One region of the Lysinibacillus sp. 2017 genome, then DNA from elsewhere that is predicted to be linked to it. Evidence: a T-box and tRNA genes for the amino acid it is inferred to sense, from the RefSeq annotation. Region 1 holds a T-box; the other holds one or more tRNA genes.
The links. The T-box of region 1 lies ahead of ileS (isoleucine--tRNA ligase). A T-box ahead of a tRNA ligase gene usually reads a tRNA of that ligase, here a tRNA-Ile.
Positions count from the first base shown of each region.

Region 1 (6,308 bases):
GGTCACGCTATTCATTGAAAATTACAGAACCGCTTGTTACAATGAAAGAAACTATTGTTGTAAAGTTGGGGAAAAAGTGGCGAAAATCGTAAATAATTTAGAAATTATTCAAAATAATATAGAACAAGCAAAACAACGATCAAATGCACAGCAAGCCGTCAATATTATTGCTGTAACGAAACAAGTTGATGTAGCACGCACACAAGAGGCAATTGAAGCAGGTCTAGTAAACTTAGGTGAAAATCGTCCAGAAGGCTTAGAATCAAAGCTACAGGCCATTCAGTCAACTATTTCTTGGCATTATATCGGTTCTCTACAAACACGTAAAGTGAAGCAAATCATTAATGAAATTGATTATTTACACTCATTAGATCGTTTGAGTTTAGCAGAGGAAATTGAAAAAAGAGCAACAAAAAAGGTGAAATGCTTTGTTCAAGCGAATGTATCGGGAGAAGATTCAAAGCATGGATTAACGAAAGAGCAAACACTTGAATTTGTAAAGCAACTTGAGAAATTTTCAAAAATAGAAGTAGTTGGCTTAATGACAATGGCTCCTTTCACTGAGGATGAATCCGTTATTAGACATGTGTTTCAGGAATTAAAACAGCTTCAACAAGAGGTTGCACAATTAAACTTACACAATGTACCTTGTACGGAGTTATCGATGGGAATGTCAAATGACTATGAAATTGCCGTTGAAGAAGGTGCAACATTTGTAAGAATTGGAACAGCTCTTGTTGGTTAAGGAGGAAGTACAATGAGTATTAAAAATATATTTGATAAATTCTTCTATCTAGAAGAGGCAGAAGAAGAACATGCACTAGAGCAATCGCAACCAGCAGAAAAGCAAGTACCAAGGGCAGTGCCATCTCAAAATCAAGAGCGCATACCTCAACAGCAAGTCATTCAAAATCGTATAAAAAAAGAGCGTAAGCCTCAACAACAGTCACGAAATGAAGTTTCTGTACAAAATAATGTTGTAAGTTTACAAGCAGCTTCATCTTCTAAAAATTCAAAGCTTGTTTTAATAGAGCCACGAGTTTATGCGGAAGCACAAGATATAGCAGAACACTTAAAAAATAAACGTGCAACAGTTGTAAATCTTCAACGTATCGACCGTGATCAAGGAAAACGAATTATCGATTTCTTAAGTGGTACGGTATATGCACTAGGTGGCGATATTCAACGTATCGGCAATGATATTTTTTTATGCACACCAGAAAACGTAGAAGTATCAGGTGAAATTTCAAACCTAACGTTTGAATAATATAAATTTAGTGAGGTATAAAAATGACAATTATTTCAATTGTTAGCGCAGCATTTATGATTTATCGTTATATGCTGATCGCTTACATACTAATGTCTTGGATTCCAGCGCTACAAGAATCTGCAGTAGGACGATTTTTAGAAAAGGCTTGTGAACCGTATTTAGGATTTTTCCGTAAGTTTATCCCACCGATTGGTATGATCGATATTTCACCAATTGTCGGTCTTTTCGTATTAATTTTCATCGAACAAGGTGTTTATAACGTCATCGGATTTTTGTTATAGTAAAGTAATTCCCCTGCGGCAAGTAGGGGAATTCTTTTTTAACGGCTAAGAAGGAAGAAATTTTCAAGCAACATAAGAAAAGATAAAATTTCACATTATTTGGCCCGTAAAATGTTTTTCTAAAGAAAATAGTGTTTCGGAAATAGAAAATAGTGGAATATTTAAAGATACATTTTTAAAGAAAGAGGTAAGTTCTGTGGAGCATCTAATACAACATTTTCGAAAAGATGAACAACCCTTTATTGAACAGGTTGTCGGTTGGCAGCGTGAAGTAGAGGATCGCTATGCACCAAAGTTGACGGATTTTCTTGACCCGAGACAGCGCTTTATCGTTGAATCGATTGTTAAACAGTCGGAGGACTTGAAGGTGTTTACGGAAGGTTTATTTGAAAATGCAGAACGAAAACGAATGCTGATTGCTCCGTCCTATTTTGAGCCTGCTGAAGAAGAGTTTCAAATTACGATTTATTCGATTCATTACCCGACGAAATTTGTTCAACTACGTCATCCAGATGTGCTAGGTTCACTATTATCAATTGGTCTTGATCGAAGTAAGTTTGGAGATATTCGTTTAACTGAAAATACGGTACAATTTGCACTCACTATGGAAATTGCTGATTATGTACGTGCTCATTTGACGAGTATTGGAAAAGTGAAGGTGCATTTAGAAGAAGTAGATGCAACAACACCCTATATTCAAAATGAAGAAAAATGGGTGGAAAATTCTTACACCGTTTCTTCTATGCGCTTAGATGTTGTCTTAGCAACGATTGCTAATATTTCTCGCCAAAAATCACAAAGCTTAATTAACGCGGGAAAGGTAAAAGTCAATTGGACGGTGCGTGAAGCTGTTGCATTTGAGCTACAAGAAGGCGATATTGTTTCGGCACGTGGATTTGGTCGAATGAAGGTTATTATGACAGAAGGACGTACGAAAAAGGATAAAATTCGCCTACAAGTAGGACGTTTAGAGCAAAAAACATAATAAACCAGTGTTTTTTGTGAAAATAGGATGTTATTCACTTTAGAAAAGATTATAATATTTAAAAGAACTGTTCGTAAAGGAGAGTAGAACGAGATGCCATTATCACCTCTTGATATACATAATAAAGAATTTGCCCGTGGATTCCGTGGATATGCTGAAGATGAGGTCAATGAGTTTTTAGATCAAATTATTAAAGATTATGAGATTATTTTACGTGAAAGAAAAGAATTAGAAGACAAAGTAAAAATAATGTCTGAACGGATGAATCACTACAATTCATTAGAAGATACATTGCAAAGATCAATCGTTGTAGCACAAGAGGCGGCTGATGAAGTTCGCCGCAACTCTCAAAAAGAAGCCAAGTTAATCGTGAAAGAAGCAGAAAAAAATGCAGATCGTATTATTAATGATGCATTAACGAAAGCACGTAAAGTAACGATTGAAATTGATGAATTAAAGAAACAATCAAAAGTATTCCGCAATCGTTTTAAAATGCTTGTCGAAGCACAATTAGATTTATTGAACACCGATGATTGGGAACACTTACTTGAATATGATGTTGATCTTACAGAAATTCAAGATCAAAATCGTTCTGATGAAGAACAAGAGAGTTCAGCAGAAGGAAATGTAATGTATTAAGGAATCGTACTTGACATTGTGTGTAACCTTTTCATATACTGAAAAATAATGAATAGGATGCAATCTGCATAAAAGCAAAGACGGAGACAGTAAATTTAGTGTTGTGGTAAAGCGATTCGAGGATGGTGGAAGCTCGAACGAAGCATCTAAATAGAAAATCACTCTTGAGCTAAATGGCTGAAAAAAGTAAGCTATTTCGTTTTACACGACGTTACAGTGTCTAATGAGGCAAGTCTATAAAGATGAGCAAATTTAGGGTGGTACCACGAGAGTCATGCTCCTCGTCCCTTTTATGGGATTGAGGGGCTTTTTGCTATTCAAAAAACTTTAGGAGGCTTTTCAAATGGTAGAGTATAAAGATACATTATTAATGCCAAAAACAGATTTCCCAATGCGCGGTGGATTACCGACAAAAGAACCACAAATTCAAGCACAGTGGGATGAAATGGATATCAATAAATTAGTGATGGAGCGTACAAAGGATCGCCCACACTTCTTATTACATGATGGCCCCCCATATGCAAATGGTAACATCCATGCAGGTCATGCATTAAACAAAGTAATTAAAGATATGATTAACCGTCATAAATCGATGACTGGTTTCCACGTAAATTATATTCCAGGTTGGGATACACATGGTTTACCAATCGAACAAGCGTTAACAAACAAAGGCGTTAAGCGTAAAGAAATGTCAGTAGCTGATTTCCGTGAACTTTGTGAAAAATATGCATATGAGCAAGTTGCAAACCAAAGTGCACAATTCCAACGCTTAGGTGTTCGTGCGGATTGGGCAAACCCATACATCACATTAAAACCAGAATTCGAAGCACGTCAAATCGAAGTATTTGGTAAAATGGCGGAAAAAGGCTACATCTACAAAGGTTTAAAACCTGTATATTGGTCGCCATCTTCTGAATCAGCATTAGCAGAAGCAGAAATCGAATACAAAGATGTTGAATCGTATTCAATTTATGTAGCATTCGGTATTAAAGATAGCAAAGGTGTCGTACCAGCGGATGCGAAATTCGTGATTTGGACAACAACACCTTGGACAATTCCTGCAAACTTAGGGATCTCAGTAAATCCTGAATACACATATGTTGTAGTCGAAGCAAATGGTTCTAAGTATATCGTCATGAAAGATTTACTAGAAAAATTAGCTGCTACATTTGGTTGGGAAACTTACGAAATCGTCCAAGAAGTAAAAGGCCAAGAGCTTGACATGTTAGTTGCAGAACACCCAATTTACAAACGTGATTCATTAGTAATGGTAGGCGATCATGTAACAGCTGAAGCGGGTACAGGTTGTGTACACACAGCACCAGGTCATGGTGAAGATGACTATCAAATCGGTAAACGTTACGGTTTAGATATTTTATCACCAGTAGATAATGGTGGTTGTTATACAGATGAAGCACCTGGCTTTGAAGGCTTATTCTATGAAAAAGCAAATCCAGTAGTCATTGAAAAATTAAAAGAAGAAGGCGCGTTATTAAATGTGTCTAAGTTCTCTCACTCATACCCACATGACTGGCGTACAAAAAAACCAGTAATTTTCCGTGCAACACCACAATGGTTTGCTTCGGTTGAAATGTTCCGTGATGAGTTACTTGCTGCAGTAAAATCAACAGAATTCACACCTGCATGGGGTGAAACGCGTCTTTACAATATGATTCGTGACCGTGGTGACTGGGTAATTTCTCGTCAACGTGCATGGGGTGTTCCGATTCCAATTTTCTATGCTGAAAACGAAGAACCAATTATCACACCAGAAACAATCGCTCATATTTCAAAATTATTCCGTGAACACGGTTCAAATATTTGGTTCCAAAAAGAAGTAAAAGAATTATTACCTGAAGGCTTTACACATCCAGGTAGCCCGAACGGTAAATTTACAAAAGAAAATGACATTATGGACGTATGGTTCGACTCAGGATCATCTCACCAAGGCGTATTAGTTGAACGCGGTATGAAATATCCTGCTGACCTTTACTTAGAAGGTTCTGACCAACACCGTGGATGGTTCAACTCATCATTAATTACATCTGTTGCGATTAATGGTCATGCACCATATAAAGGCTTATTAACACATGGTTTCGTATTAGACGGTGAAGGCCGTAAAATGTCGAAATCACTTGGTAATACAATTGATCCATTAAAAGTAATGAGCCAATACGGTGCTGATATTCTACGTATGTGGGTAGCATCAGTTGACTATACAGCCGACGTTCGTATTTCTATGGATATGTTAAAACAGGTTTCTGAAACTTACCGTAAAGTACGTAACACATTACGTTTCTTACATGGTAACGTAACAGATTTCAATGCATCAACTGACCGTGTAGCGTACAATGATTTACGTGAAATGGATCAATACATGTACATGCGCCTACAAGATGTTATTAAAACAATTCGCGCTGCATATGAACGTTATGACTTCTCAACAGTTTATACAACAGTAAATAACTTCGTAGCAATCGAACTTTCTTCATTCTACTTAGATATTGCAAAAGACGTTGTATACATCGAAGGTACTGATAACAAAGATCGTCGTGCAATGCAAACGGTTATGTATGATACATTAATGGCGTTACTAAAAGTATTAACACCAATCATTCCGCATACTACAGAAGAATTATGGGGCTATGTAGAATTAGATGATAAAGAACAATCAATTCAATTAACAGATTTCCCAGAAGTAGATGAACAAGCAAACTTTGCTGAATTACGTCCAAAATGGGCTAAAATTATCGCTGTTCGTAACGAAGTGTTAAAAGCGTTAGAAGAAGCACGTAACGTTAAAACAATCGGTAAATCATTAGAAGCGAAAATTTCAGTTTATGCAGATAGTGAAACAGTGGAATTATTAAATGATGCACACATTAACTTTGCTCAATTGTCAATCGTTTCACAATTTGTAATCGCTGGTAGCAAAGATGCAGCTCCTGCTGAAAGCTTAGTACTAGAGAAAACAGCTTTAGTCGTAGAAAAAGCAGATGGTGAAAAATGTGACCGTTGTTGGACAATTTCAGAAACAGTTGGTACTTCTGAAGCACATCCTACTTTATGTAAACGTTGTGCAGATGTAGTCGAAAACTATTACGCATAATTAATCCAGTATTAACTGATTGAA
Region 1 is NZ_CP029002.1:897,733-904,040, forward strand. It holds gene DCE79_RS03955 (PRC-barrel domain-containing protein) at 1-1, shown strand, start outside; gene DCE79_RS03960 (YggS family pyridoxal phosphate-dependent enzyme) at 77-745, shown strand; gene DCE79_RS03965 (cell division protein SepF) at 758-1,267, shown strand; gene DCE79_RS03970 (YggT family protein) at 1,291-1,551, shown strand; gene DCE79_RS03975 (YlmH family RNA-binding protein) at 1,748-2,536, shown strand; gene DCE79_RS03980 (DivIVA domain-containing protein) at 2,630-3,175, shown strand; T-box leader at 3,244-3,467, shown strand; gene ileS (isoleucine--tRNA ligase) at 3,519-6,284, shown strand.

Region 2 (6,308 bases), 1.4 Mb from region 1:
ATACAAAGAAGGCCGACTGTCATAAAGATTAAGACTAATACTTGATTTTCTCTGAAGAAGATTGCGCCATACATAATAACAAATCCAATAAAAACAAGCGCAAGTGCGAATGAACGAATTTTATTAATTTTATTGCTATATTTTTTCATTTAGTTTGCCTCCCAATCTAAATTATACTATAACATAAATTGGATTTAATTTTGAATATGTGAAAGAATTTGGATATTATTCTAATGATCTTCATGTAATCAACTTATGATTTTAAAAAGGTTTATATCGTTTTAGTGTCGAATAAGGTAGAGAAATTCATGAAATCGATGAATTTGCGGATAATGAAGACTAGTTAATTTGTATTAGAGCATTTACAATGAATTATAAAATAATTAATAGTAGCGAAAAAATTCAGGGGGAACATTATGGAACACATTTTAAGACCGATTTATCAAGAACGTGCAAGTCAGCCAGATACATTAGGGGTTATTTTAATTAATAAGCGGGAGCATGAACTTACTTTGACAGATACATTCGATGCTGTTCTTCTTATTATAGTAAAAGATGCAGAAGCACCAATATATTCTAAACACTATACATATGGTGAGTCGAAGATGGTTATGCACATCGTAACTGAAAAACGTTTACGTAAATGGATTTTCATAGGTTCTAATAAGCGATTAGTAAATTGGTTATTTAATGGCAGGATTATGTTTGACCGCAATGAGTTTCTTTTTAAATTACGCTCAGAGTTACAAGAATTCCCGTTCTTTGGTCGAAAGTTAAAAACAGGTATTCAATTTTCAAAATTAATTCGTAGTTATTTAGAAGGCAAAGAGTTATTTGAAAGTGGTGATTATTTAGATGCATATAATCATGTGATTGCATCTCTTCATCATTTAGGTCGCTTATCAGTTATTGATAGTGGTAACTATCCAGAAGTAACAGTATGGGCACAAGTAAAAAGAAATGACCCAGCCATTTATAAACTATATGAAGAACTAATTATGAGTAATGAAAGTTTAGAAAAGCGTTTAGAACTATTATTTTTAGCAGGAGAGTTTTTAATTAATTCAAGAACAAATGATGGTGCACAACATATTTTAGAAACGATGCTAGCTCAACCAACTTGGACAATTCAAGAACTTCATGATCAACCAGAACTAAGCTACTATTCAACGGAACTAGAAGTTTTTGTTGAATACTTAATTGAAAAAGGTCTTATACTTGTGGAAACGGTAATAGCGAAGAATGAGGCTATATTCCATCGTAACTATTATATTGATAGACAATTTGTTGAAAGAGAATATGGATTATAGTATATTATTTCAGAGCGTTTCATAACGCTCTGAAAATGATTTTTAAAAAAGTGTTGACGTTTATGTGTATAGTATTGTAATATATTAAATGTCGCTAAGACGTAAACGAAATAACAACTTCTAAATTGTTAGAATAGCTCAAATAACTTTTTTAAAAAAGTTATTGACAAAGAAAAACAAAGATGTTAAATTAGAGAAGTCGCAAAAACGACACACGAAATCAAATGAACCTTGAAAACTGAACAAGCAACGTTAATGAAACAAAGCTTCTTAAATGAAGCAAAAATAGATATCAACTTTTAGTTGATACGCTAGCAAAGCAAATGAGCTTTCAAACTAACTATTATGGAGAGTTTGATCCTGGCTCAGGACGAACGCTGGCGGCATGCCTAATACATGCAAGTCGAGCGAATGACGAAGAAGCTTGCTTCTTTTGATTTAGCGGCGGACGGGTGAGTAACACGTGGGTAACCTACCTTACAGATTGGGATAACTTCGGGAAACCGGAGCTAATACCGAATAATATTTTTCTCCTCATGGAGAGTTATTGAAAGACGGTTTCGGCTGTCACTGTAAGATGGGCCCGCGGCGCATTAGCTAGTTGGTGAGGTAACGGCTCACCAAGGCAACGATGCGTAGCCGACCTGAGAGGGTGATCGGCCACACTGGGACTGAGACACGGCCCAGACTCCTACGGGAGGCAGCAGTAGGGAATCTTCCACAATGGGCGAAAGCCTGATGGAGCAATGCCGCGTGAGTGAAGAAGGATTTCGGTTCGTAAAACTCTGTTGCAAGGGAAGAACAAGTAGCGTAGTAACTGGCGCTACCTTGACGGTACCTTGTTAGAAAGCCACGGCTAACTACGTGCCAGCAGCCGCGGTAATACGTAGGTGGCAAGCGTTGTCCGGAATTATTGGGCGTAAAGCGCGCGCAGGTGGTTCCTTAAGTCTGATGTGAAAGCCCACGGCTCAACCGTGGAGGGTCATTGGAAACTGGGGAACTTGAGTGCAGAAGAGGATAGTGGAATTCCAAGTGTAGCGGTGAAATGCGTAGAGATTTGGAGGAACACCAGTGGCGAAGGCGACTATCTGGTCTGTAACTGACACTGAGGCGCGAAAGCGTGGGGAGCAAACAGGATTAGATACCCTGGTAGTCCACGCCGTAAACGATGAGTGCTAAGTGTTGGGGGGTTTCCGCCCCTCAGTGCTGCAGCTAACGCATTAAGCACTCCGCCTGGGGAGTACGGTCGCAAGACTGAAACTCAAAGGAATTGACGGGGGCCCGCACAAGCGGTGGAGCATGTGGTTTAATTCGAAGCAACGCGAAGAACCTTACCAGGTCTTGACATCCCATTGACCACTGTAGAGATACAGTTTTCCCTTCGGGGACAACGGTGACAGGTGGTGCATGGTTGTCGTCAGCTCGTGTCGTGAGATGTTGGGTTAAGTCCCGCAACGAGCGCAACCCTTGTTCTTAGTTGCCATCATTTAGTTGGGCACTCTAAGGAGACTGCCGGTGATAAACCGGAGGAAGGTGGGGATGACGTCAAATCATCATGCCCCTTATGACCTGGGCTACACACGTGCTACAATGGACGATACAAACGGTTGCCAACCCGCGAGGGGGAGCTAATCCGATAAAATCGTTCTCAGTTCGGATTGTAGGCTGCAACTCGCCTACATGAAGCCGGAATCGCTAGTAATCGTGGATCAGCATGCCACGGTGAATACGTTCCCGGGCCTTGTACACACCGCCCGTCACACCACGAGAGTTTGTAACACCCGAAGTCGGTGAGGTAACCCTTGTGGAGCCAGCCGCCGAAGGTGGGATAGATGATTGGGGTGAAGTCGTAACAAGGTAGCCGTATCGGAAGGTGCGGCTGGATCACCTCCTTTCTAAGGATTTTTCGGAATCATTCCTTCGGGGAATGAAACATTAACGTTTGCTGTTCAGTTTTGAAGGTTTATGAAACAAATTTATATCTTCTAAGAGGGCCTATAGCTCAGCTGGTTAGAGCGCACGCCTGATAAGCGTGAGGTCGATGGTTCGAGTCCATTTAGGCCCACCATATAAATTATTTTATATACCTCTTATACAAACATTGGGGCCTTAGCTCAGCTGGGAGAGCGCCTGCCTTGCACGCAGGAGGTCAGCGGTTCGATCCCGCTAGGCTCCACCAATAAAATATTTGTTCCTTACACTAGCGCTATTGTCGCAAAGCTGTATGAAGCAAATTCAGCGAAGCTTATTCACGATGTGATTGAAGTCAGCTGCTTTGTTCTTTGAAAACTGGATAAAACGACATTGAAAGCAATAAACAAATTTTCTATTAGTAATGATAGATCACAAACGTCAAGTAATTGACGTGCAAACTTAAATCTTGAACTTGTTCAAGTTTAACTAAACTTTTGGTTAAGTTAATAAGGGCGCACGGTGGATGCCTTGGCACTAGGAGTCGATGAAGGACGGCACTAACACCGATATGCCTCGGGGAGCTGTAAGTAAGCTTTGATCCGGGGATTTCCGAATGGGGGAACCCACTATCTTTAATCGGATAGTATCTACACGTGAATTCATAGCGTGATGAGGACAGACGCAGAGAACTGAAACATCTAAGTACCTGCAGGAACAGAAAGAAAATTCGATTCCCTGAGTAGCGGCGAGCGAAACGGGAAGAGCCCAAACCAAAGAGCTTGCTCTTTGGGGTTGTAGGACATTCTATACGGAGTTACAAAAGAATGAGCTAGACGAAGCGACTTGGAAAGGTCCGCGAAACAAGGTAAAAGCCCTGTAGTCAAAAGTTCATTCCCTCCAGAGTGTATCCTGAGTACGGCGGAACACGTGAAATTCCGTCGGAATCTGGGAGGACCATCTCCCAAGGCTAAATACTACCTAGTGACCGATAGTGAACCAGTACCGTGAGGGAAAGGTGAAAAGCACCCCGGAAGGGGAGTGAAATAGATCCTGAAACCGTGTGCCTACAAGTAGTTAGAGCCCGTTAATGGGTGATAGCGTGCCTTTTGTAGAATGAACCGGCGAGTTACGATTACGTGCGAGGTTAAGTTGAGAAGACGGAGCCGCAGCGAAAGCGAGTCTGAATAGGGCGAATTAGTACGTGGTCGTAGACCCGAAACCAGGTGATCTACCCATGTCCAGGGTGAAGGTGAGGTAACACTTACTGGAGGCCCGAACCCACGCATGTTGAAAAATGCGGGGATGAGGTGTGGGTAGCGGAGAAATTCCAATCGAACCTGGAGATAGCTGGTTCTCTCCGAAATAGCTTTAGGGCTAGCCTCGTGATTGAGAATACTGGAGGTAGAGCACTGTTTGGACTAGGGGCCCATCTCGGGTTACCGAATTCAGACAAACTCCGAATGCCAGATATTTATACACGGGAGTCAGACTGCGAGTGATAAGATCCGTAGTCAAAAGGGAAACAGCCCAGACCACCAGCTAAGGTCCCAAAGTAATCGTTAAGTGGAAAAGGATGTGGCGTTGCTTAGACAACCAGGATGTTGGCTTAGAAGCAGCCATCATTTAAAGAGTGCGTAATAGCTCACTGGTCGAGTGACACTGCGCCGAAAATGTATCGGGGCTAAACGATTCACCGAAGCTGTGGATGCATCCGTATGGATGCGTGGTAGGAGAGCGTTCTAAGGGCGTTGAAGTCAGACCGGAAGGACTGGTGGAGCGCTTAGAAGTGAGAATGCCGGTATGAGTAGCGAAACATGGGTGAGAATCCCATGCACCGTATGACTAAGGTTTCCTGAGGAAGGCTCGTCCGCTCAGGGTTAGTCGGGACCTAAGCCGAGGCCGATAGGCGTAGGCGATGGACAACAGGTTGATATTCCTGTACCACCTCCTCACCGTTTGAGAAATGGGGGGACGCAGTAGGATAGGGTAAGCAGAGCGTTGGTTGTCTCTGTTCAAGCAGTAAGGCGTGTATGTAGGCAAATCCGCATACTTTAACGTTGAGCTGTGATGACGAGCTCGTATGAGCGAAGTTCCTGATTTCACGCTGCCAAGAAAAGCCTCTATCGAGGTGAGAGGTGCCCGTACCGCAAACCGACACAGGTAGTCGAGGAGAGAATCCTAAGGTGTGCGAGAGAACTCTCGTTAAGGAACTCGGCAAAATGACCCCGTAACTTCGGGAGAAGGGGTGCTCTTTAAGGTGAATAGCCATGAAGAGCCGCAGTGAATAGGCCCAGGCGACTGTTTAGCAAAAACACAGGTCTCTGCAAAACCGTAAGGTGACGTATAGGGGCTGACGCCTGCCCGGTGCTGGAAGGTTAAGAGGAGTGGTTAGCGCAAGCGAAGCTGCGAATTGAAGCCCCAGTAAACGGCGGCCGTAACTATAACGGTCCTAAGGTAGCGAAATTCCTTGTCGGGTAAGTTCCGACCCGCACGAAAGGCGTAACGATCTGGGCACTGTCTCAACGAGAGACTCGGTGAAATTATAGTACCTGTGAAGATGCAGGTTACCCGCGACAGGACGGAAAGACCCCGTGGAGCTTTACTGTAGCCTGATATTGAATTTTGGTACAACTTGTACAGGATAGGTAGGAGCCAGAGATTCCGGAGCGCCAGCTTCGGAGGAGGCGTCAGTGGGATACTACCCTGGTTGTATTGAACTTCTAACCCATACCCCTTAGCGGGGTAGGAGACAGTGTCAGGCGGACAGTTTGACTGGGGCGGTCGCCTCCTAAAGAGTAACGGAGGCGCCCAAAGGTTCCCTCAGAATGGTTGGAAATCATTCGAAGAGTGTAAAGGCATAAGGGAGCTTGACTGCGAGACCTACAAGTCGAGCAGGGTCGAAAGACGGGCTTAGTGATCCGGTGGTTCCGCATGGAAGGGCCATCGCTCAACGGATAAAAGCTACCCCGGGGATAACAGGCTTATCTCCCCCAAGAGTCCACATCGACGGGGAGGTTTGGCACCTCGATGTCGGCTCATCGCATCCTGGGGCTGTAGTCGGTCCCAAGGGTTGGGCTGTTCGCC
Region 2 is NZ_CP029002.1:3,198,413-3,204,720, reverse strand. It holds gene DCE79_RS15740 (YgzB family protein) at 1-149, opposite strand, end outside; gene DCE79_RS15735 (nucleotidyltransferase-like protein) at 417-1,310, shown strand; rRNA gene DCE79_RS15730 (16S ribosomal RNA) at 1,653-3,205, shown strand; tRNA gene DCE79_RS15725 (tRNA-Ile) at 3,302-3,378, shown strand; tRNA gene DCE79_RS15720 (tRNA-Ala) at 3,414-3,489, shown strand; rRNA gene DCE79_RS15715 (23S ribosomal RNA) at 3,721-6,308, shown strand, end outside.
Region 2: it encodes a tRNA-Ile, which carries the amino acid that the T-box ahead of ileS (isoleucine--tRNA ligase) is inferred to sense. The anticodon was not compared.